DNA from 3 places in the Streptomyces capparidis genome. Region 1 is predicted to be linked to each of the others. Evidence: predicted binding sites of a transcription regulator. Region 1 holds the regulator's gene; each other region holds the start of a gene.
What was found. The regulator HrcA, encoded in region 1, represses chaperone genes, less so after heat shock. The targets are predictions, from matches to a motif close to TTNGCACTCNGNNNNNCNGAGTGCNAA.
Positions count from the first base shown of each region.

Region 1 (7,530 bases):
GCGCCCGCGCCCCTGCGCGACCGCGGGTCGGGCCTGGACCGGTTCAGCCGCGGCTCGCTGGCGTTCCTCGCCGAGGCGGGCGACCTGCTCGCGGGCCAACTGGACGAGGACGCCATCGCCGCGCTGACCGCGGGGCTGCTGGTGCCCGGGCTCGCCGACTGGTGCGCGGTGTGGCTCACCGAGGAGTCCGAGGGGTCCCGGCTGGCCCGGGTGCGGCACCTGGACGAGCGGCGCGCCGAGGCGCTGCGCTCGGTGCTGGAGAAGGAGCCGCCACCGCCGCGGTGGGAGCACCCCGGCGGCATCCCCCGGCCCTGGCCCGGCGACCTGCCCGGCCACGACCCGGGCGGCTCCGCGCTGGCCTGCCCGCTGGTCGCCGACGACGGCCGCTGCCACGGCACCCTGGTCGTGGGCAGGGCCGGGGTGCCGCCGGTCGCCGGCGAGGTGCTGCGGCTGGTGGAGGACCTGTCCCGGCGGGTGGCGCAGGCCCTCGGCACGGCCCGCAGGTACAGCCACCAGGCCCGCATCAGCCGGGTGCTCCAGCGCGGCCTGCGGCCCCCGGCCATGGCCGACGTCCCCGGCCTGACCAGCGCCGTGGTGTACGAGCCCGCGGGCGGCGAGGGCCTGGACGTCGGCGGCGACTTCTACGACGTGTTCCCCGCGGGCGACGGCCGCTGGTGCTTCGCGCTCGGCGACGTGTGCGGCAACGGCCCGGAGGCGGCCACCGTCACCGGCCTGGCCCGCAACGTGGTGCGGCTGCTTGCCCGGGAGGGCCGGGGCGTGGCCGAGGTGGTGCAGCGGCTCAACCGCACCATGATCCAGGACGGCGCGGAGCGGGAGGCTGCGGAGCGGGACGACGCCGAGGGCCCGCCGTTCCTCAGCCTGCTCTTCGGCGAGCTGCTGCCGAGCCCGGACGACACGGGGGCCTGCACCGTCACCCTGGCGAGCGCGGGCCACCCGCTGCCGCTGCTGCTGCGCGCGGACGGCGAGGTGGCGGCCGTGGGGGAGTCCGGGCTGCTGCTGGGGATCGACGGGGACGCGCGGTACCCGGAGCGGTCCTTCACGCTGACGCCGGGCGAGACCCTGCTGTGCGTCACCGACGGGGTCACCGAGCGGCGCGACGACGACGGCCGGCAACTGGACGACGGCGACGGCCTGCGGCACCTGCTCGCCTCCTGCGCGGGCCTGGACGCCGACGCGGTCGCCGAGCGGGTCCGCGGGACCGTCCACGGCTTCGGCACCCGGCCGCTGAAGGACGACCTGGCGGTGCTGGTGCTGCGGGCCGCGGACCCGAAGGGCCAGCCGAACCGTTCCGGCTCCTGACCCCCGCCCGCACCCCGCCCCGCCCGCACCCCGCCCCGGCCGTCCCGCGGATGCCGGACAATGGGGACCATGCCCTCCGCACTGCCCGACGGCGAGCCCGTCCCGCCGGACGGCGCGCTGCCCGCCCACGCCCTCGACGGCGCCCGGCAGCGGCCGCTCGGCTTCTACGTCCACGTGCCCTACTGCGCGACCCGCTGCGGGTACTGCGACTTCAACACCTACACGGCCGCCGAGCTGCGCTCCGCCGGCGGCGCCGCCACCTCCCAGGAGACCTACGCCGCCACCGTCGCGGAGGAGGTGCGGCTGGCCAGGAAGGTGCTGGGCGACGACGACCGCCCGGTCAGCACCGTCTTCGTCGGCGGCGGCACCCCCACCCTGCTGCCCGCCGCCGACCTGGGCCGGGTGCTCGCGGCCGTCCGCGAGGAGTTCTCCCTCGCCCCGGACGCCGAGGTCACCACCGAGGCCAACCCCGAGTCGGTGGACCCCGCCTACCTCGCCGAGCTGCGCGCCGCGGGCTTCAACCGGATCTCCTTCGGCATGCAGAGCGCCCGCGAGCACGTCCTGCGGGTCCTGGACCGCCGCCACACCCCCGGCCGGCCCGAGCGCTGCGTCGCCGAGGCGCGGGCGGCCGGCTTCACCCACGTCAACCTGGACCTGATCTACGGCACGCCCGGCGAGTCCGACGACGACTGGCGGGCCTCCCTGGACGCGGCCCTCGGCGCCGGGCCCGACCACGTCTCCGCGTACGCGCTGATCGTGGAGGAGGGCACCGGGCTCGCCCGCCGCATCCGCCGCGGCGAGATCCCGCCCGTGGACGACGACACGCACGCCGACCGGTACCTCATCGCCGAGGAGGCGCTCGGCGCCGCGGGCCTGGCCTGGTACGAGGTGTCCAACTGGGCGGCGGACCGGGCGGCCCGCTGCCGCCACAACGAGCTGTACTGGACCGGCGCGGACTGGTGGGGCGCGGGTCCCGGCGCGCACAGCCACGTCGGCGGCGTGCGGTGGTGGAACGTCAAGCACCCCGCCGCGTACGCCGGCCGCCTGGCGGCGGGCCGCTCCCCCGGCGCGGGCCGGGAGATCCTGTCCGCGGAGGACCGCCGGGTGGAGCGGATCCTGCTGGAGCTGCGCCTGTCCGACGGCTGCCCCCTGGACGTCCTCACCCCCGCGGGCCTGCGCGCGGCGCGGCGCGCACTCGCCGACGGCCTGCTGGAGCCGGCCCCCTTCACCGAGGGCCGCGCCGTCCTGACCCTGCGCGGACGCCTGCTGGCGGACGGGGTGGTGCGGGAGCTGGTGGACTGAGGGAGCGGGGCGGGCAGCGGCCGCACCCCGCCCGCTCCCCGGCTCAGCCCTCCGCCGTCACGAAGTCGATCAGCTCCTCCACGCGGCCCAGCAGCTCCGGGCGCAGATCGCGGTAGGACGCGACCGAGCCGAGGATGCGCCGCCACGCCGCGCCCGTGTCCTCCGGCCAGCCCAGGGCCCGGCACACGCCCCGCTTCCAGTCCTCGCCGCGCGGCACCCGGGGCCAGTCCGGTATCCCCACCGACGACGGCTTGACCGCCTCCCACACGTCCACGAACGGGTGGCCCACCACCAGCACGTGCTCCCCGGTGACGCCCGCCGCGATCCGGGACTCCTTCGACCCGGGGACCAGGTGGTCCACCAGCACCCCGAGCCGTGCCCCGGGCCCCGGCGCGAACCGCCGCACGATCTCCGGCAGGTCGTCCACGCCCTCCAGGTACTCCACGACCACGCCCTCGACGCGCAGGTCGTCGCCCCACACCCGCTCCACCAGCTCCGCGTCGTGCCGCCCCTCCACGTAGATGCGGCCCGCCCTGGCCACCCGCGCCCGCGCGCCCGGCACCGCGATCGACCCGGACGCGGTCAGCCGCGGGCCGCGCCGCGCCGGTGCGGCGGAGGGCCGGACCAGGGTGACCACCTTCCCGTCCAGCAGGAACCCGCGCGGCTCCATCGGGAAGACCCGGTGCCGCCCGAAGCGGTCCTCCAGCGTCACCGTCAGCCCCTGCGCGGTCTTCTCGCACGCCACCACCGCACCGCAGTACCCGGTGGCGGCCTCCTCGACCACCAGGCCCGTCTCGGCCTCCACCTCGGGCACGGGCCGCCGCCGCTTCCACGGGGGAGTCAGGTCCGGCCCGTGCTCCCCGCCCCAGCTTCTGCTCCGCATCCGTCAGACGATAGACAAGCGCGGCCCGGCCGGGAGGGGCCGGTCAGCGGGACACGCCGAACCGGGCGGCCAGCGCGTCCCGCTGCGCCCGCACGAAGGCGGCGTCCACCACGGCCCCGTGCCCGGGCACGTAGACCGCCCCGCCGCCCGCCCCGTCCCCGCCTGCCGCCCCGTCCCCGCCTGCCCCGTCCCCGCCTTCGGCGAGGAGCCGGTCCAGCGCGGCCGGCCAGTGCCCCGGCACGGCGTCGGGCCCGGCCTGCGGCTCGCCGGACTCCTCCACCAGGTCGCCGCAGAACACCACGGTCCGCCCCGCGTCCCGCACCACCACCGCCAGGTCGTGCCCGGTGTGCCCGGGCCCGGGGTGCACCAGCCGCGCCACCACCCCGCCGAGGTCCACCTCCGCCGCGTCGTCCACCAGGTGCCCCGGCGGGACCAGCGCCGCGGCCGCCCGGCGCGCCGCCGCGGGGTCGGTGCCCCACCGCACCGCGTCGGCGGCCAGGTCCTCGCCGTCCAGGTACCCGGGGAGCCCGCGCTGCCCGTGCACCTCGGCCCCGGCGAACGCGGCCGTGCCGAAGCAGTGGTCGAAGTGCCCGTGGGTGAGCACCACATGGGTGACCCGGCGCCCGGTGGCCGAAAACAGCGACTCCCGCAGCGCCTCGCCCTCCTCCAGGGAGCCGCCGGTGTCCACCACCAGCAGCCCGTTCTCCCCGGCCACCACCCCCGCGGTGGCGTCCAGACCCGGCAGCCTGCGCCGCGCCACCCCGGGCGCGAGCGGCTCCCAGCCCAGCTCCGCCCACCGTTCCCGCCACCGTTCCCGCGGGCCGCCGCCGGGCCCGCTCCGCTGTCGCTTCTGCACGCCACGACGCTAATCCGAGCGGAGGCCGATACGGTTCCGGCATTTCTAAGGCTTGCTACCCGGCCGTACACTGGCTCAGGGCTAGCCTGGCACTCGGCTGAGCAGAGTGCCAACGCCAGGAAATGTCGGGCCACGGCTGGAGGTGTGCGCCATGCTCAGCGAACGCAGGCTGGAGGTGCTACGCGCCATCGTCCAGGACTACGTCGGCACCGAGGAGCCGGTCGGTTCCAAGGCGTTGACCGAGCGGCACAACCTGGGCGTCTCCCCGGCGACGGTGCGCAACGACATGGCCGCGCTGGAGGAGGACGGCTTCATCCAGCAGCCGCACACCAGCGCGGGACGCATCCCCACCGACAAGGGCTACCGGCTGTTCGTGGACCGGCTGGCGGAGGTCAAGCCGCTGTCGGCGGCCGAGCGCCGGGCGATCCAGAACTTCCTGGGCGGCGCGGTGGACCTGGACGACGTGGTGGCCCGCACGGTCCGCCTGCTCGCCCAGCTCACCCGGCAGGTCGCGGTGGTGCAGTACCCGTCGCTGACCCGCTCCACGGTGCGCCACGTCGAACTGCTCGCGCTGTCCGGGATCCGGGTGATGTGCGTGCTGATCACCAACACCGGCCGGGTGGAGCAGCGCGTCGTGGACTGCCCGGGGCCGGTGGGCGAGACGGTGCTGGCCGACCTGCGGGCGCGGCTGAACAGCCGGGTGGCGGGCCGCCGCTTCCCGGACGTGCCCAAGCTGGTGCAGGACCTGCCCGAGTCGTTCGAGCAGGACGACCGCCCCGTGGTGTCCGCGGTCCTGGCCACCCTGCTGGAGACGCTGGTGGAGGAGACCGAGGAGCGGCTGCTGATCGGCGGCACCGCCAATCTGACCCGGTTCGTCCACGACTTCCCCATGACCATCCGCCCGGTGCTGGAGGCACTGGAGGAGCAGGTGGTGCTGCTGAAGCTGCTCGGGGAGTCCGAGGACTCCGGAGTGACGGTGCGAATCGGCCATGAGAACGCCCATGAAGGGCTGAACTCCACCTCCGTCGTCTCCGTGGGCTACGGTTCGGGCGACGAGGCAGTTGCGAAACTCGGCGTGGTCGGACCGACCCGCATGGACTACCCCGGAACGATGGGAGCGGTACGCGCAGTGGCACGTTACGTCGGACAGATCCTGGCGGAGTCGTAAGTGGCCACGGACTACTACGCGGTCCTGGGCGTCCGGCGCGACGCGAGCCAGGACGAGATCAAGAAGGCGTTCCGTCGCCTCGCCCGCGAGCTGCACCCGGACGTCAACCCGGACCCGAAGACGCAGGAGCGGTTCAAGGAGATCAACGCCGCCTACGAGGTGCTGTCCGACCCGCAGAAGAAGCAGGTCTACGACCTCGGCGGCGATCCGTTGTCCAACTCCGCGGCAGGCGCGGGCGCCGGGGGCTTCGGCGCCGGGTTCGCCGGGTTCAGCGACATCATGGACGCCTTCTTCGGCACGGCCTCGCAGCGCGGCCCGCGCTCGCGCACCCGCCGCGGCCAGGACGCCATGATCCGCCTCGAGATCGAGCTGGACGAGGCCGCGTTCGGCACCACCAAGGACATCCAGGTCGACACGGCCGTGGTGTGCACCACCTGCGAGGGCGAGGGCGCGGCCCCCGGCACCTCCGCGCAGACCTGCGACATGTGCCGCGGCCGCGGCGAGGTCAGCCAGGTCACCCGCTCCTTCCTCGGCCAGGTCATGACCTCCCGCCCGTGCCCGCAGTGCCAGGGCTTCGGCACGGTCGTGCCCACCCCGTGCCCGGAGTGCGCGGGCGACGGCCGGGTGCGGGCCCGCCGCACCCTGACGGTGAAGATCCCCCCGGGCGTGGACAACGGCACCCGCATCCAGCTCGCCGGAGAGGGCGAGGTCGGCCCGGGCGGCGGCCCCGCGGGCGACCTGTACGTGGAGATCGTCGAGCGCCCCCACCCGGTCTTCCAGCGCCGCGGCGACGACCTGCACTGCACGGTGACGCTGCCGATGACGGCGGCGTCGCTGGGCACCAAGGTCCCGCTGGACACGCTGGACGGCCTGGAGGAGGTGGACATCCGCCCCGGCACCCAGTCCGGCCAGTCCATCCCGCTGCACCAGCGGGGCGTGACCCATCTGCGCGGCGGCGGGCGCGGCGACCTCATCGTGCACGTCGAGGTCCAGACGCCCACCAAGCTGGACGCCGAGCAGGAGGAGCTGATCCGCCGCCTGGCCAAGCTCCGCGGCGAGGAGCGGGCGGCCGGCCAGTTCGCGCCGGGCCAGCAGGGCCTGTTCTCCCGCCTGAAGGACGCGTTCAACGGCCGCTAGGCGGCCGCCGGGCGGGCGGGCGGGAGCCGGCGCGGCGGGCGGGACCGCCCCCGCGCACCCGGCGCCCGCCCGGCTGCCACCATAGGGGCATGGCCGAGCCGAGCAGTCTCACCCCGCATCCGATCGTCCAGGCGCCCATGGCCGGAGGCACCTCCTGCCCGCGGCTCGCCGCCGAGGTGTCCCGGGCCGGCGGGCTGGGCTTCCTCGCCGCCGGGTACAAGTCGGCGGACGCGATGCGGCAGGAGATCACCGAGCTGCGCTCGCTCACCGACCGGCCCTTCGGCGTGAACCTGTTCCTGCCCCAGCCGGTCACCCCCGCCGCCGCGGGTGTCGCCGCCTACCGGGAGCGGCTCGGCGCCGAAGCGGACCGCTACGCCACGGCGCCCGGCGACCCGGACCAGGGCACCGACGACGACTACGAGGCGAAGCTCGCCGTCCTGCTGGAGGACCCGGTGCCGCTGGTCGGCTTCACCTTCGGCTGCCCCGACCCGGACACCCTGCGGGCGCTCGCGGCCGTCGGCACCGTCACCGTCGTCACCGCCACCACCCCGGCCGAGGCCGCGGCCGCCGAGCGGGCCGGCGCCGACGCGGTGTGCGTGCAGGGCGCCGAGGCGGGCGCCCACCAGGGCTCGCACCGCAACGACCCGGAGCAGGACGGCGCGGCGCTCGCCCTGCTGCCGCTGCTCGCCCTGGTCCGCGAGGCCGTGGAGCTGCCGCTGGTCGCCGCGGGCGGCATCATGCGCGGGGCGCAGGTCGCCGCGGTGCTGGCCGCGGGCGCGTGCGCCGCCCAGCTCGGCACGGCGTTCCTGGCCTGCCCCGAGTCCGGCGCCCACCCCGCGCACAAGGCCGCGCTCACCGACCCGG
Region 1 is NZ_BAAGTD010000035.1:81,914-89,443, reverse strand. Features, by position in the region: gene ACYVO2_RS25420 (SpoIIE family protein phosphatase) at 1-1,320, shown strand, start outside; gene hemW (radical SAM family heme chaperone HemW) at 1,390-2,622, shown strand; gene ACYVO2_RS25410 (DUF3097 domain-containing protein) at 2,666-3,505, opposite strand; gene ACYVO2_RS25405 (MBL fold metallo-hydrolase) at 3,549-4,361, opposite strand; gene hrcA (heat-inducible transcriptional repressor HrcA) at 4,513-5,529, shown strand; gene dnaJ (molecular chaperone DnaJ) at 5,530-6,666, shown strand; gene ACYVO2_RS25390 (nitronate monooxygenase) at 6,756-7,530, shown strand, end outside.

Region 2 (7,530 bases), on a different contig from region 1:
ACCCTGGACGGCATCGCGCACGCCGCGGCGCCGGGCGAGCCGTTCGCCGTCGCGACCGACGCCCGCAGGAAAGAGGTCTACTGGGCGCGCTACGACGCCGACGGCACCCGCCTGGAGGGGCCCTGGGTCGACCGCCCCGCCGACCTCGCCGAGCGACTGGCCGGACTGCCCGTCCTCGGCGCGGGCGCCGCGCTGTACCCGGAGGCGTTCCCGCGCGCCGCGGGCCCGGAGCACGTCTCCGCGGCCGCGCTCGCCGACCTCGCCGCCGCCCGGATCCGCGCGGGCGCGGACCTGCTCCCGCCCCGGCCGCTGTACCTGCGCCGCCCCGACGCCCGGGTCCCGGCGGGCTACAAGGCGGTCCTGCCGACGTGACCGCCGTCCTTCGCCCGATGCGGTGGTGGGACATCGCGCCGGTCCTGGAGCTCGAGCGCGACCTGTTCCCCGACGACGCCTGGTCGGCGGGCATGTTCTGGTCCGACCTCGCCGAGACCCGGCACCCGCGCGCCACCCGCCACTACGTGGTGGCCGAGGAGACCGGGCGGGCCGGGGAAGGAAGCCGGATCGTCGGGTACGCGGGCCTGAAGGCCGTCGGCGGCGAGGGGGACGTGCAGACCATCGCCGTCGCCCGCGACCACTGGGGCACCGGGCTCGGCGCCCGACTGCTCACCGACCTGCTGCGGCAGGCCACCGCCTTCGAGTGCGCCGACATCATGCTGGAGGTGCGGGTGGACAACGACCGCGCCCAGCGCCTGTACGAGCGCTTCGGCTTCGAGCCCGTCGGCATCCGCCGCGGCTACTACCAGGGCGGCACCGTCGACGCCCTGGTCATGCGCCTCGCCGACCCCGCGGGCCGCGCGCTCCCCGCCGCGGCCGCCACCACGGAGACCAACGGAACCCCATGACAGACGAGCCCCTGGTCCTCGGAATCGAGACCTCCTGCGACGAGACCGGAGTCGGCGTCGTACGCGGCCGCACCCTGCTCGCCGACGCCGTCGCCTCCAGCGTGGACGAGCACGCCCGCTACGGCGGCGTCGTCCCCGAGGTCGCCAGCCGCGCCCACCTGGAGGCCATGGTGCCCACGGTGCGGCGGGCGCTGGCCGAGGCCGGGGTCAAGCCCTCCGACCTCGACGGCGTCGCGGTCACCGCGGGCCCCGGCCTGGCGGGCGCGCTGCTGGTCGGCGTCGCCGCCGCCAAGGCGTACGCCTACGCCCTCGGCAAGCCGCTGTACGGCGTCAACCACCTGGCCTCGCACATCTGCGTGGACCAACTGGAGCACGGCGCGCTGCCCGAGCCGGTGATGGCGCTGCTGGTCTCCGGCGGGCACTCCTCGCTGCTGCTCGCGCCCGACATCACCAGCGACGTGCGCCCGCTCGGCGCCACCATCGACGACGCGGCGGGCGAGGCGTTCGACAAGGTGGCGCGGGTGCTGGGCCTCGGCTTCCCCGGCGGCCCGGCCGTCGACCGGCGCGCCAGGGAGGGCGACCCGGCCGCGATCGCCTTCCCCCGGGGCCTGACCGGGCCGCGCGACCCCGTCTACGACTTCTCCTTCTCCGGCCTGAAGACCGCGGTCGCCCGCTGGGTGGAGACCAGGCGGCGGGCCGGACAGGACGTGCCGGTCGCCGACGTCGCCGCGTCCTTCCAGGAGGCCGTGGCCGACGTGCTCACCCGCAAGGCGGTGCGCGCCTGCAAGGACAACGGCGTGGACCACCTGATGATCGGCGGCGGCGTCGCGGCGAACTCCCGGTTGCGGGCCATGGCGCAGGAGCGGTGCGAGGCGGCGGGCATCAGGCTGCGGGTGCCGCGCCCGAAGCTGTGCACGGACAACGGCGCGATGGTGGCGGCGCTCGGCGCGGAGATGGTGGCGCGGGGCCGCGCCCCCTCGGCGCTCGACCTGCCCGCGGACTCCTCCCTGCCGGTCACGGAGATCTCCGTGCCGGGCCAGGACCACGGCCACGACCACGACCACGCGCACGAGGTGAGCGGGGAGAACCTGTACCCATGACGCTCGCCGTGATGTGGGAGGCCCGCGCCGCGGAGGGCCGGGGCGAGGCGCTGCTGGCGTGGGTGCGGGCGCAGGAACCGCCCGCCCGGCCGCTGCGCCGCGAGGTGTTCCGCGCGCCCGGGGACCGGGTCCTGGTCATCACCTGGTGGGACGTCCCCCTGGACGCCGAGGTGGACGAGCTCCCCGCCCCGCCCCCCGACCTGCTGGCCCGCCCGGTCCACCGCTGGCGCTTCGAACGGGTGGAGGACGAGCCGGCGGAGGGCTAGCCAGGGCCTGTCGACGGCTGCTCGGACCCGGGCGTGCCGGCCGGGTGCCCCAGCAGCATGGCGGGCGCCCCGGCCACCCGGGTCAGGAACACCACGCAGGAGCCGGGGCCGGCCAGGCGCAGCCTGCGCCGCAGCTCCTCCGGCTCCACCGCGGAGCCCCGCTTCTTGATCACCGCCGTGCCCACGCCGCGCTCCCGCAGCAGCGCGCGCAGCCGCTTGACGTGGAACGGCAGCACGTCGGTGAGCTCGTACGCGGTGGCGTACGGGGTCGGGCGCAGCGCGTCCGCGGTGATGTACGCGATCGTCGCGTCGAGCAGCCCGCCGTCCACCTCCCGCGCCACCTCCGCCACCAGGTGCGCGCGGATCACCGCGCCGTCCGGCTCGTACAGGTAGCGCCCCGCGGGCCGCACCGGCGGGTCGGGCAGCCCGCCGCCGGACAGCGACGCCCCCCGCGGCAGCAGCGTCGCCCGCCGCCCGGGGCCGCCGCCGAACCACAGCGCGGCCTCCTTCACCTCGCCCCGGTCCGAGACCCACTCGGCCTCCGCGTCGTCCGGCACCGCCTCGTGCGGGATGCCGGGCGCGACCTTCAGCGCCGCCCTGGGCGCCCGCCGCGCCGCCGCGACCGCCCAGGACAGCGGGGGCGAGTACGCCTCGGGGTCGAAGATCCGCCCCCGGCCGCCGCGCCGGGCCGGGTCGACGAACACCGCGTCGAACCCGGCCAGGTCCACCTCGGTGACATCGGCGCAGCGCACCTCGACGCGGTCGGCCACACCCAGCGCCGCCGCGTTGGCCGCCGCCACCGCGCAGGTCAGCGGGGAGCGGTCCACCGCGAGCACCTCCAGGCCCGCGCGGGCCAGGGCCACCGCGTCGCCGCCGATCCCGCCGCACAGGTCCGCAATCCGCCGCACCCCGAGCCGGGCGAACCGCTCCGCGCGGTGGGCGGCGACCGCGGCCCTGGTGGCCTGCTCGACGCCGTCCGGGGTGAAGAACATCCGCGCCGCGTCGTCGCCGAACTTGGCCGCCGCCCGCTGCCGCAGCCGGGCCTGGGTCAGCGCGGCGGACACCAGCTCCGCCGGGTGGCCGCGGCGCAGCCGGGTGGCCACGGCGAGCTCCTGGGCGGGGTCGTAGTCGCGCAGCTCGTCCAGCAGCAGCCGGCCCTCGTCGTGCAGCAGCGCGGAGAAGGTCTGGGGATCCACTGCGCCATTGTGCCGAAGCGCGCGGCGCGGTCCGCGAGCCGCCGGGGAGCGGGCGGCGGGCGCTGGCAGCATGCGACGTCATGGGGATGATCGGACAAAAGGGAAAGCGTGCCTGGGGTGTCTCGCGGCGGAGCCTGGCCGTCTCCCTGGCCGCCGTCCTGGCCACCGCGTGCGCCTCCACCCAGTTCACCGGGCCCGGCGCGCCCGCCGGCCCCGGCGGGCCGCCCCGGCCGTTCCCCGCCGCGCAGGGCCCCGCCGCGGAGGGTTCCGCCGCGGGGCGGCCCGCGCCGCAGGGCCCGCTGTCGCTGTCCGCGCACGTCCGGCGCCTGGCCGCGTTCCAGCGCTGGGGCCTGGCCCAGCCGACCCGCCTGCCCCCGCGCCCGCCGGCGGTCAAGCCCGAGCTGGTGTCCGCCGCCACCAAGGCGGGGCCCGGACTGCCGCCCGTCATCCACCGGATCCCCACCGACGAGCGCGTCGTCTTCCTGACCATCGACGACGGCGCCGAGAAGGACCCCAGGTTCCTGCGCCTGCTGGACGACCTGGACGTGCCGGTCACCGCCTTCCTCACCGACTACGTCTCCCGCGACGACTACGGCTACTTCCGGCGACTGCGGAGCCTGGGCGGGGGCATCCACAACCACACCGTCAACCACCGCAACCTGCCGGCGCTGTCCTACGCGGGCCAGCACGGCGAGATCTGCGGGCAGCAGCGCAACCTGGAGCGCGAGTTCGGCGCCGCGCCGCGGCTGTTCCGCCCGCCGTACGGCAACTACGACCGCGCCACGCTGCGGGCCGCCGGGGACTGCGGCATCGACGTGGTGGTGCTGTGGAGCCTGGAGGCGTGGGCGGACCGGATCGACTACCAGGCGGCGGACCGGCGACTGCGCCCCGGCGACATCATCCTCAGCCACTTCCGCGGGCCGCGGGAGTGGAACGGCACCATGAACGACATGACCCGCCAGGTCCTGCGCGCCGCCGCCCGCCAGGGCTTCGCCGTGGCCCGGCTCGAGGACTACCTGTGAGGCCCGCCGGTGACGACCGCGTGCGCACCTGCCGGCGGGGGCGCCCGCGCGAACGTCGTCTCGAACGTGAGTGTGAACCGGCGGGAATCGCCGACCGAATGTGCGCCCCACTCGAGGCTCGCCGGAAAGCCGCTGGGCACAGCCTCGCGCCCGCCGCGGTTTCCACGATGATCGGCGGCGCGTTGGCACTCTAGTTGACTGAGTGCTAACGACCGTCCTAATGTCGGCGTTGGCACTCTCACCCCGAGGGTGCCAACCGCGACGGGCAGGTCCGGCACCCGCGACGACGGGCCTACCAGGTCGCCACCACAGACACACTCCCGTGAGATCTCCGAAGGGGGAGGTCGGATCGTGACGACCGCCAGCACCAAGGTTGCCATCAAGCCGCTCGAGGACCGCATCGTGGTCCAGCCGCTCGAGGCCGAGCAGACCACGGCCTCCGGCCTGGTCATCCCGGACACCGCGAAGGAGAAGCCCCAGGAGGGCCGCGTCCTCGCGATCGGCCCGGGCCGTTTCGAGGACGGCAAGCGCATCCCGCTCGACGTCAAGGAGGGCGACATCGTCCTCTACAGCAAGTACGGCGGCACCGAGGTGAAGTACAGCGGCGAGGAGTACCTCGTCCTCTCGGCGCGCGACGTCCTCGCGATCGTCGAGAAGTAAGCACCGCCGCAGCCTGCCGCACCAGCCTGCACCTCCGCCCCGGGACGCCCGAGTCAGCCTGACCGGGGAGCCCGGGGCGGAGTCGTTGCCCGGCCCCACCGCGCCCGTTAGGCCCGAGAGGACGAATTACCCAGCCATGGCCAAGATTCTGAAGTTCGACGAGGACGCCCGTCGCGCGCTCGAGCGCGGCGTCAACAAGCTCGCCGACACCGTGAAGGTGACGATCGGCCCCAAGGGCCGCAACGTCGTCATCGACAAGAAGTTCGGCGCCCCGACCATCACCAACGACGGCGTGACCATCGCCCGCGAGGTGGAGATCGAGGACAGGTACGAGAACCTGGGCGCGCAGTTGGTCAAGGAGGTGGCGACCAAGACGAACGACGTCGCGGGCGACGGCACCACCACCGCCACCGTGCTGGCCCAGGCCCTGGTCCGCGAGGGCCTGCGCAACGTGGCCGCCGGCGCCTCCCCGTCCGCGCTGAAGCGGGGCATCGACGCCGCCGTCGCGGCCGTCTCCCAGGAGCTGCTCGCCGTGGCCCGCCCGCTGGAGGGCAAGGAGGACATCGCCGCTGTCGCCGCGCTGTCCGCCCAGGACAAGCAGGTCGGCGAGCTGATCGCCGAGGCCATGGACAAGGTCGGCAAGGACGGTGTGATCACCGTCGAGGAGTCCAACACCTTCGGCCTGGAGCTGGACTTCACCGAGGGCATGTCCTTCGACAAGGGCTACCTCTCCCCGTACATGGTCACCGACCAGGAGCGGATGGAGGCCGTCCTCGACGACCCGTACATCCTGATCCACCAGGGCAAGGTCTCCTCCATCGCCGAGCTGCTCCCGCTGCTGGAGAAGGTCGTCCAGCAGGGTGGCAGCAAGCCGCTGCTGATCATCGCCGAGGACGTCGAGGGCGAGGCGCTGTCCACCCTGGTCGTCAACAAGATCCGCGGCACCTTCAACGCGGTCGCGGTGAAGGCCCCCGGCTTCGGCGACCGCCGCAAGGCCATGCTGGGTGACATCGCCACCCTCACCGGCGGCACCGTCGTCGCCGAGGAGGTCGGCCTGAAGCTCGACCAGGTCGGCCTGGAGGTGCTCGGCAGCGCCCGCCGCGTCACCGTCACCAAGGACGAGACCACCATCGTCGACGGCGCCGGCGAGAAGTCCGCGCTCGAGGGCCGGGTCGCCCAGATCAAGGCCGAGATCGCCACCACCGACTCCGACTGGGACCGCGAGAAGCTCCAGGAGCGCCTCGCCAAGCTGGCCGGCGGCGTGTGCGTGATCCGCGTCGGCGCGGCCACCGAGGTGGAGCTGAAGGAGAAGAAGCACCGCCTGGAGGACGCCATCTCCGCGACCCGCGCCGCGGTCGAGGAGGGCATCGTCTCCGGTGGCGGCTCCGCCCTGGTGCACGCCTCCAAGGTGCTCGCCGAGGGCCTGGACAAGGACGGCGACGAGGCCACCGGTGTGACGGTCGTGCGCCGCTCCCTGGTCGAGCCGCTGCGCTGGATCGCCGAGAACGCCGGCCTCGAGGGCTACGTGATCACCGCCAAGGTGGCCGAGCTCGAGCCGGGCCACGGCTTCAACGCGGCCACCGGCGAGTACGGCGACCTGGTCAAGGCCGGCGTCATCGACCCGGTCAAGGTCACCCGCTCCGCCCTGGAGAACGCCGCCTCCATCGCCTCCCTGCTGCTCACCACCGAGACCCTCGTGGTGGACAAGCCCGAGGAGGAGGCCGAGGGCGGCCACGGCCACAGCCACGGCCACTCGCACTGACGCCTCCCGGCGCACTCGGGCCCGGCCCCCGCACGGGGGCCGGGCCCGGTCGCGTCCGGCCCCTCAGGCGCGGTGGGCCCGCGCCTCCTCCTTGACGTCCTCCGGCAGCGCGTCCGCCGCGAGCAGCGAGGGCAGCAGCGCCCGCTCGGTGGTCAGCGCCCGGAACACCAGCGACATCGTCACCTCGTGCGCCGGCCGGTGCTCCACCACCACCCGGTCGCCCGCCCGGATCTCGCCCGGCTCGACCACCCGCAGATACGCCCCGGGCAGCGCCGCCTGCGTGAACCGCTTGAGCCAGCCCTGCTCGCCGATCCAGCCGCGGAACGTGCCGCAGGGGATCCGCGGCACCGCCACCTCCAGCAGCACCCGCTCCCCGACCCGCCACAGCTCGCCGACCCGGGCGCCGCTCACCTCCAGACCCGAGGTGGTCAGGTTCTCCCCGAACACGCCGTTGGGCAGCTCGCGCCCCAGCTCGCCCTCCCAGCGGTCGAGCTCCTCGCGGGCATAGGCGTACACGGCCTGGTCGGGGCCGCCGTGGTGCTGCACGTCGTACACCCGGTCCCCGGCGAGCCCCACCTCGCCGGTGCCCTTGGGGCCGGGCGCCGCCACGGCCACGGGCCCC
Region 2 is NZ_BAAGTD010000066.1:16,880-24,409, forward strand. Features, by position in the region: gene tsaB (tRNA (adenosine(37)-N6)-threonylcarbamoyltransferase complex dimerization subunit type 1 TsaB) at 1-372, shown strand, start outside; gene rimI (ribosomal protein S18-alanine N-acetyltransferase) at 390-902, shown strand; gene tsaD (tRNA (adenosine(37)-N6)-threonylcarbamoyltransferase complex transferase subunit TsaD) at 899-2,002, shown strand; gene ACYVO2_RS33650 (hypothetical protein) at 1,999-2,268, shown strand; gene ACYVO2_RS33655 (THUMP-like domain-containing protein) at 2,265-3,536, opposite strand; gene ACYVO2_RS33660 (polysaccharide deacetylase family protein) at 3,545-4,486, shown strand; gene groES (co-chaperone GroES) at 4,838-5,146, shown strand; gene groL (chaperonin GroEL) at 5,283-6,908, shown strand; gene ACYVO2_RS33675 (MOSC domain-containing protein) at 6,972-7,530, opposite strand, start outside.
Region 2: a site for HrcA is predicted at 4,669-4,695, ahead of groES (co-chaperone GroES). Genes of this name have one in related genera too.

Region 3 (7,530 bases), on a different contig from region 1:
AGAGAGTGTCATGCCTCGCACACTAACGGGTGTTTCTTTGCGACCGCTGTGCATCGGCCGCGAAACAACGCTTCTGAGCGGAATCACCCGGTATCCAGGCACGAGGAGAGGGGGCCGGCATGGCGCCGGACAGGGCACCGGACGCGCGTTCCCGGGCGGAAGCGGGCGGGAACGGGCAGTCGGCGGGCGGAAACGTCACCGGAAGGGCCACTGAGAACGCCACCGAGGAGAGCGCGGACGTTCACATTAGTAAGACAGTGTTTCGGAAAAGGTTGCTGAAGGCGAGGCTGGGGCTAACGGCCGATGAACGCGGGGAGGCGGAGGCCGCCGTCACGGCGCACGCCCTGGCCCTGCCGGAGCTGGCCGGGGCCGCGGTGGTGGCCGCGTACGTCTCGGTGGGCAGCGAGCCCGGCACCCGGGAGCTGCTGGAGGCGCTGCGGGCCCGCGGCACCCGGGTGCTGCTGCCCGTCCTGCTGCCCGACGGCGACCTGGACTGGGCCGAGTACACCGGCCCCGAGGGGCTGCGCCGGGTGTCGCGGACCGGCGGCACCTCGCTGGGGCTGCTGGAGCCCGGCGGGCCGCGGCTCGGGGTGGACGCGGTCACCGGGGCGGACGCGGTGCTGCTGCCCGGTCTTGCGGTGGACGTCGGCGGGATGCGGCTCGGCCGCGGCGGCGGCTCCTACGACCGGGTGCTGGAACGGCTCGGCCGGGCCCGCGGGGACGTCCCCCTCGTGGTGCTGCTGCACCGCGGGGAGATCGTCCCGCGCGTCCCGGCCGAGCCGCACGACCGCCGGGTGACGGCGGCGGTGACCCCGGAAGGAGTCAGGCGCTTCTAGCGGCGGGCGCTACCGCTTGCCCGGCGAGGCCGTCAGCACCATGCGGTTCTTGGTGCGCTTCTTGACCGCGTCGTCGCTGAACGCCCACGGCAGCAGGTCGCCGCGCTGCCACATCGCCGTCTGGTCGTAGTAGTTCTTGTGGTAGGCGTGGCCGGAGGCGCCGGTGAGGTTGATCCAGCGGGACTTGTCGAAGTCCTCCAGGTTCACCACCATCCGCATCGACGGCACCCAGGTGACCTCGTAGCCGCCCGCCGCGTTCCAGCCGGTGGCGTCCACGGCGGCCTCCCCGCCGCCCATCTCGTACGGGCCGCGGTTGAACAGCCACTTCACCACGCTCGGGGCGTGCTTGCCGAGGGTCTGGTTCTTCAGGTCCAGCTTGTGCAGGCGGCCCCAGCTCCAGGTGGAGATGTCCTTGCCGAGCTTGGCGGTCAGCTCGAACCGGGCGTCCTTCATGGCCCGGCGCAGCATCGCGTCGCGGTCGCCCTTGCCGCCGAGCTCGGTGGAGGTGGTCCACCACTTGCTGTCCTTGTCGGACAGGAGCTTCCTGACCACCTCGGACCAGCGGTCGCCGCCGTCCGGCTGGGCCTGGTCCGGGTCGCGCTCGCCGCACTCCAGGATGGTCTTCGGGTCCTCGCCGAGGTCGTCTACGGGGCCCGCGTCCTCGGCCGGGGGCACGTTGATGCACTCGTCCTCGGGCCGCAGCTCCTTGGGCATCTTCTTGCCGAAGGTGTTCTTCAGCAGGTTGCGCCACACCCCGTTGAAGTAGGCGGCGGCGGCCGAGTCGGAGTCCTGCTGGTAGTCCCAGTCGCGCAGCAGGTCCTGGGCCTCGCGGACGTAGTCGTCCTTGATCTCGATCTTCAGCAGCTCGGGCACGAGCAGCTTGGCGATCTCGCTGGTGTTGTCGAGCTGCATGGACTGCATGTCGTCCATGGAGATCTTGCCGCCGCCCTTGAGCTTGCCCTTGATCAGCTCGTTGATCCGCTGGCTGCGGGTGCCGTACGACCAGTCGGAGGTCAGCGCGTGGGGGTAGCGCTCGTCGATGACGGCCTGGTTGGCGGTGACGATGTAGCCGCGCTCGGGGTTGTACTCGTACGGCATCTCGTCGAAGTCGACGAACGACTCCCAGGTCGCCTCCGGGTCCCAGCCCGGCGCCGGGTAGCGGCCGTCGAAGTCCTCGCCGCGTATCGGCACCTGGCCGGGGGCCTGGTAGCCGATGTTGCCCTCGCGGTCGGCGTAGATCATGTTCTGTGACGGAACGGCGAAGTCGCCGGCGGCGTCGCGGAACTCCTCGAAGTCCTTGGCGCGGTTGAGCCCGAAGACGGCGTCCATGGTCCTGGACGGGGTCAGCGCCGTCCACTTCAGCGAGACCGCGTAGCCGTCCTTGCGGTCGGGGGCGGCGTCCGGGGCCGGGGCCTCCTGGCCGACGCGGGTCAGCTCGTCCTCGCGGTCGGAGACGATCGGGCCCATCTCCTCGGTCTCCCGCACGGTGATGGTGCGCGACTTCCCGCCGGCGACCTTGATGGTCTCCTTGCGGGTGTCGAACTCCTTCTCCTCGTCGCCGTAGGTGTAGGTGTCCTCGGTCACCTTCTGGAGGTACAGGTCGGTGACGTCGGCGCCGAGGTTGGTGAAGCCCCACGCGATGTCGCCGTTGTGGCCGATGACGACGCCCGGCATGCCGGAGAAGGTGAAGCCGGCCACGTCGAAGGTGCACTTGTCGTTCAGGGAGCGGCAGTGCAGGCCCATCTGGTACCAGAGCGAGGGCATCTGGGGGGCCAGGTGCGGGTCGTTGGCCAGCAGCGGCTTCCCGGTGGTGGTGTAGGCGCCGGAGACCACCCACGAGTTGGAGCCGATGCCGCTGCCGGAGGGGCCGAGCAGGTTCGGCAGGGAGTCCAGGCGCTCGGCGACGCCGGCGAGCTGGGTCTGGACGGAGGAGCCGCCGGTGCCGGATCCGGTGCCGGTGCCTGCTCCTGTGCCCACGCCCGTGCCGGTTCCGGTACCCGTGCCGGTGCCCCCGCCCGGGATGCCCGCGCCGGTGCCGAGGCCGGAGGAGTCGGAGGTGTCGTCCGGGTCCGCCGCGGGATCGAACTCGCCCGTGACGGGGTCCACGGCGCCGTCGGAGACGATCGTCTCGTTCCGCTTGTAGGGGTAGGCCGGGTAGAGCTCGTCGATCTCCTCGGGGCTCATCCGGCCCGCCATCAGCGCGCGGTCGATCTCCTGCTTCATGTTGCCGCGCAGGTCCCAGGCCATGGCCTTCAGCCACGCCACGGAGTCCACCGGGGTCCACGGCTCCGGCTTGTAGTCGTTGGTGAGGCCCAGGACCGCGTACTCCAGCGACAGCTCGTCGCCGCTGCGGCCCTTGAGGTAGGCGTTGACGCCCTCGGTGTACGCGTCCAGGTAGCGCTTGGTCTCCTTGGACAGCTTCTTGTCGTACTCCTCCTGGGCCACCCGGCGCCAGCCGAGCGTGCGCAGGAACGCGTCGTTCTCGACCTGGTCCTCGCCGAACATCTCCGAAAGGCGTCCGGCGGTGATGTGCCGTCGGACGTCCATCTCCCAGAACCGGTCCTGCGCCTGGACGAAGCCCTGGGCCATGAACAGGTCCTCGTCGGTGTCCGCGTACAACTGCGGGATGCCCTTGGCGTCCCGTCTGACCTCGACCGGCCCGGACAGGCCGGGGAGCTCGAGCTGCCCCGTGGTCTGCGGGAAGGAGGCGCGGACCGTACTGACGCTCCACACGGCGCCGCCTGCGACGCCTGCCACCACCAGGACGATCAGCCCGATCAGGACAAGGCGGGAGCGTCGGAATTTCTTCTTGGCGGGCATCGGTGTCCTTCGAGGTCCTCACGGGGGCCGTTGCTGGAGCAACACTAGGCCGAGCGGGGCGCGGTGGTGACATCGCGTCCCGTTCCACGGGTGCTCGGCCGACCGGGTGACACCGGTGGCCGGAGGCCCGCGGGGGGCGCGGGGCCGGTGTGGGCGCGCCGGGGGCCGCGGTCGGTGGGGGGTACGCGGTGGGTGCGGGGTTCGTCCGCCGCCCGGTCCCCGAGGGTCCGGCGGGGGGGTTGGGACCTCCCGCGCGGCCAAGCCAAAAGCAGGTAAAATGTTAGAGGCCGAAAATACTTCCACCCCGCCCCTCGGCCGCTCTCCGGCCTGACCGGTCGTCAGAGCGGACGGGCGGGGACCCGGCCACCCGCCCGGAGCAAGCCCCGCCGACCCGCCCCGCCATCGAGCAGTCCCCGGCCGCCCCGCCGCCGGCCGGCCGGCCCCGACCGACCCGACCCGGGCGCCCGGTTCCGTGACCGGATCCGCCCGCGCCTCCGCGCCTCCTCCGGTCGCCCGACCGGGCACAGACCGGAGACAGACCGAGCACAGAGCAAGAAAGACCGAGCACAAACCACAAGCACACCGAAACAGACCCGAACAGAAAGGGCTGCCCCCTGAGCGTCGACCGCCTCAACGAACTCATGCTGGTCTCCGCGGCCGTGCTGCTCGTCGCCGTCGTGGCCGTCCGCCTGTCCACGCGAAGCGGGCTGCCCAGCCTGCTCCTCTACCTCGCCATCGGGGTGGCCATAGGGCAGGACGGGCCGTTCGGCGTCCGCTTCGACGACGCCGAGCTGACCCAGGTGCTCGGCTACGCGGCCCTGGTCGTGATCCTCGCCGAGGGCGGGCTCGGCACCAAGTGGCAGCAGATCAGACCCGCGATCCCGGCGGCGGCGGCGCTGTCCACCGTGGGCGTGGCGGTCAGCGTGGGCATCACCGCGGCGGCCGCGCACCTGCTGGTCGGCCTGGAGTGGAAGCTCGCGCTGCTCATGGGCGCGGTGGTGTCGTCCACGGACGCCGCCGCGGTGTTCTCGGTGCTGCGCAGGGTGCCGCTGCCGCCCCGGCTCACCGGCGCGCTGGAGGCCGAGTCGGGGTTCAACGACGCGCCGGTGGTCATCCTGGTGGTGTCGTTCTCCACCACCGGGCACCTGCACTCCTGGTACGAGATCGCCGGGGAGATCGCGCTGGAGCTGGCGATCGGCCTCGTCGTGGGCGTCGCCGTCGGCAGACTCGGCGCGCTGGGGCTGCGGCAGATCGCCCTGCCCGCGTCCGGTCTGTACCCGATCGCGGTGATGGCCCTGGCCGTGCTGGCGTACGCCGGGGGCGCGCTGGCGCACGGCAGCGGCTTCCTCGCCGTGTACATCGCCTCGCTGATCCTGGGCAACGCCAAGCTGCCGCACCGGCCGGCGACGCGCGGCTTCGCCGAGGGCCTGGCGTGGATAGCGCAGATCGGCCTCTTCGTGCTGCTCGGCCTGCTGGTCACCCCGCACGAGCTGGGCGACGACGTGCTGCCCGCGATCATCGTCGGCCTGGCCCTGGTGCTGGTCGCGCGGCCGGTGTCGGTGCTGGTGTCGCTGGCGCCGTTCCGCTGGCCGTGGCGGGAGCGGGCGCTGCTGTCGTGGGCGGGGCTGCGCGGGGCCGTGCCGATCGTGCTGGCCACCATCCCGCTGGTGGCCGACGTCCCGGACGCCGGGCGCGTGTTCAACATCGTCTTCGTCCTGGTGATCGTCTTCACGCTGGTGCAGGCGCCCACCCTGCCCTGGCTGGCCCGCACGCTGCGGCTCGGCGAGGGCGACCAGGCGGCGGAGCTGGACATCGAGTCGGCGCCGCTGGAGCGGCTGCGCGGCCAACTGCTCACCCTCCACGTCCCCCGCGGCTCCCGGATGCACGGGGTCGAGGTGGGCGAGCTGCGGCTGCCCGCCGGGGCGGCGGTGACGCTGGTGGTGCGGGAGGGGCGCAGCTTCGTGCCGCTGCCGGAGACGGTGCTGCGGCGCGGCGACGAGCTGCTCGTGGTCTGCACGGACGAGGTCAGGGACCGGGCCGAGCAGCGGCTGCGGGCGGTCGCCCGTGGCGGCAAGCTCGCCGGATGGCTGGGCGCCTGAGCGGGCCGGCGCGGGCGGGCGGGCGCTCCCCCGGACGGGGGTTCCGGCCGGACAACCGGGGGAGCGTGCCTCATGTCCCGGTGGACCCCGGTGGACTAACCAGCGGGAATGCTGCACCATGGACCGTCGTTAGCACTCACTGAGCAAGAGTGCCAGGAGGAGCAAGTGCCGACGTACCAGTACCAGTGCACCGACTGCGGCGAGGGCCTCGAGGCGGTGCAGAAGTTCACCGACGACGCGCTCACCGAGTGCCCGAGCTGCGACGGACGCCTGCGCAAGGTGTTCTCGGCCGTCGGTGTCGTCTTCAAGGGCTCCGGTTTCTACCGGACCGACAGCCGCGCCGGCGCGAAAGGCAGCTCGTCGAAGAGCTCGTCCTCCTCGAACGGCTCCGGCGACTCGTCGTCCGGCTCGAAGGACTCGGGCACGAAGGGCTCGGGCTCGAAGGACTCGGGCGGGTCGTCCAAGGGCGACAGCAAGCCGGCCTCCACCACGTCGGCCGCCTGAGGTGGCGGTGACCGGGGCGGGTGCCTCCGCCCGGGCGGAGGTGGGGGTCATCGGGGGCTCCGGCCTCTACACCTTCCTCGACGACGTCACCGAGGTGACCGTCGACACCCCCTACGGCCCGCCCAGCGACTCGGTGTTCCTCGGCGAGGTCAAGGGACGGCGGGTGGCCTTCCTGCCCCGGCACGGGCGCGGGCACCACATGCCGCCGCACCGGATCAACTACCGGGCGAACCTGTGGGCGCTGGCCTCCCTGGGCGTGCGCCAGGTGCTGGGGCCGTGCGCGGTGGGCGGGCTGCGCCCCGAGTACGGCCCGGGGACGCTGCTGGTGCCCGACCAGTTGGTGGACCGCACCAAGTCCCGGGTGCAGACCTTCTACGACGGCCTTCCGCTGCCGGACGGCACGGTGCCGAACGTGGTGCACGCCTCCTTCGCCGACCCGTACTGCCCCGACGGGCGGCACGCGGCCGTGGACGCGGCCCGGGCCGCCGGCTGGACGCCGGTGGACGGCGGCACCCTCGTGGTGGTGGAGGGGCCGCGCTTCTCCACCCGCGCCGAGTCGCGCTGGCACGCCGCGCAGGGCTGGTCGGTCGTCGGCATGACCGGGCACCCCGAGGCGGTGCTCGCCCGCGAGCTGGGCCTGTGCTACACGTCGCTGACGCTGGTCACCGACCTGGACGCGGGGGTGGAGACCGGTGACGGGGTCACCCACGACGAGGTGCTGAAGGTCTTCGCGAGCAACGTGGACCGGCTGCGCGGGGTGCTGATGGCGACGGTCGAGGCGCTGCCCGAGGAGCGGGACTGCCTGTGCGCCGGTGCGCTGGACGGGATGGAGACGGGGCTGCCGCTGCCGGGCGAGGGCTGAGGCCGGGCCGGGCTTGCACGGTGCCGGGCTTGGACGGCGCCGGGGCCCGACCTGGACGGCTGGCCCGCGGTGGCCCGGGCCGCACGCCTCCCGCTCGCTCGCTCCTCCTCTGCGGAGACGATGACGCGCTCACCCTCACGGGTGGGCGCGTTTTCCACATGCGGCGGGTTCTCCCCATGTGGATCTCCGTCGGCGCGGAGCGGGTGCGGGGCGGGGCATGGTGGACGCGTCCTGTCCGGTGCTCCTCGCTTCCGTGAAGGTGGTGGCCGCCGTGCTCGCCGTTCCCGCCGTGTCCGACGTCCCCGTGTTCCCCCCGATCAGGGCCGGAGCCGGCCGGAGGCGGCCGCGCGTGCCGCGCGGGCGCCGCGGTGGCCCGGTGGCCGTGGTGGCGGCGGGCGCCGCGGCGGCC
Region 3 is NZ_BAAGTD010000088.1:11,367-18,896, forward strand. Features, by position in the region: gene galU (UTP--glucose-1-phosphate uridylyltransferase GalU) at 1-12, opposite strand, end outside; gene ACYVO2_RS36065 (5-formyltetrahydrofolate cyclo-ligase) at 246-836, shown strand; gene ACYVO2_RS36070 (penicillin acylase family protein) at 846-3,656, opposite strand; gene ACYVO2_RS36075 (potassium/proton antiporter) at 4,271-5,755, shown strand; gene ACYVO2_RS36080 (FmdB family zinc ribbon protein) at 5,921-6,259, shown strand; gene ACYVO2_RS36085 (S-methyl-5'-thioadenosine phosphorylase) at 6,267-7,121, shown strand; partial or broken gene ACYVO2_RS36090 (hypothetical protein) at 7,360-7,530, shown strand, end outside.
Region 3: a site for HrcA is predicted at 5,885-5,911, ahead of ACYVO2_RS36080 (FmdB family zinc ribbon protein). Genes of this name have one in related genera too.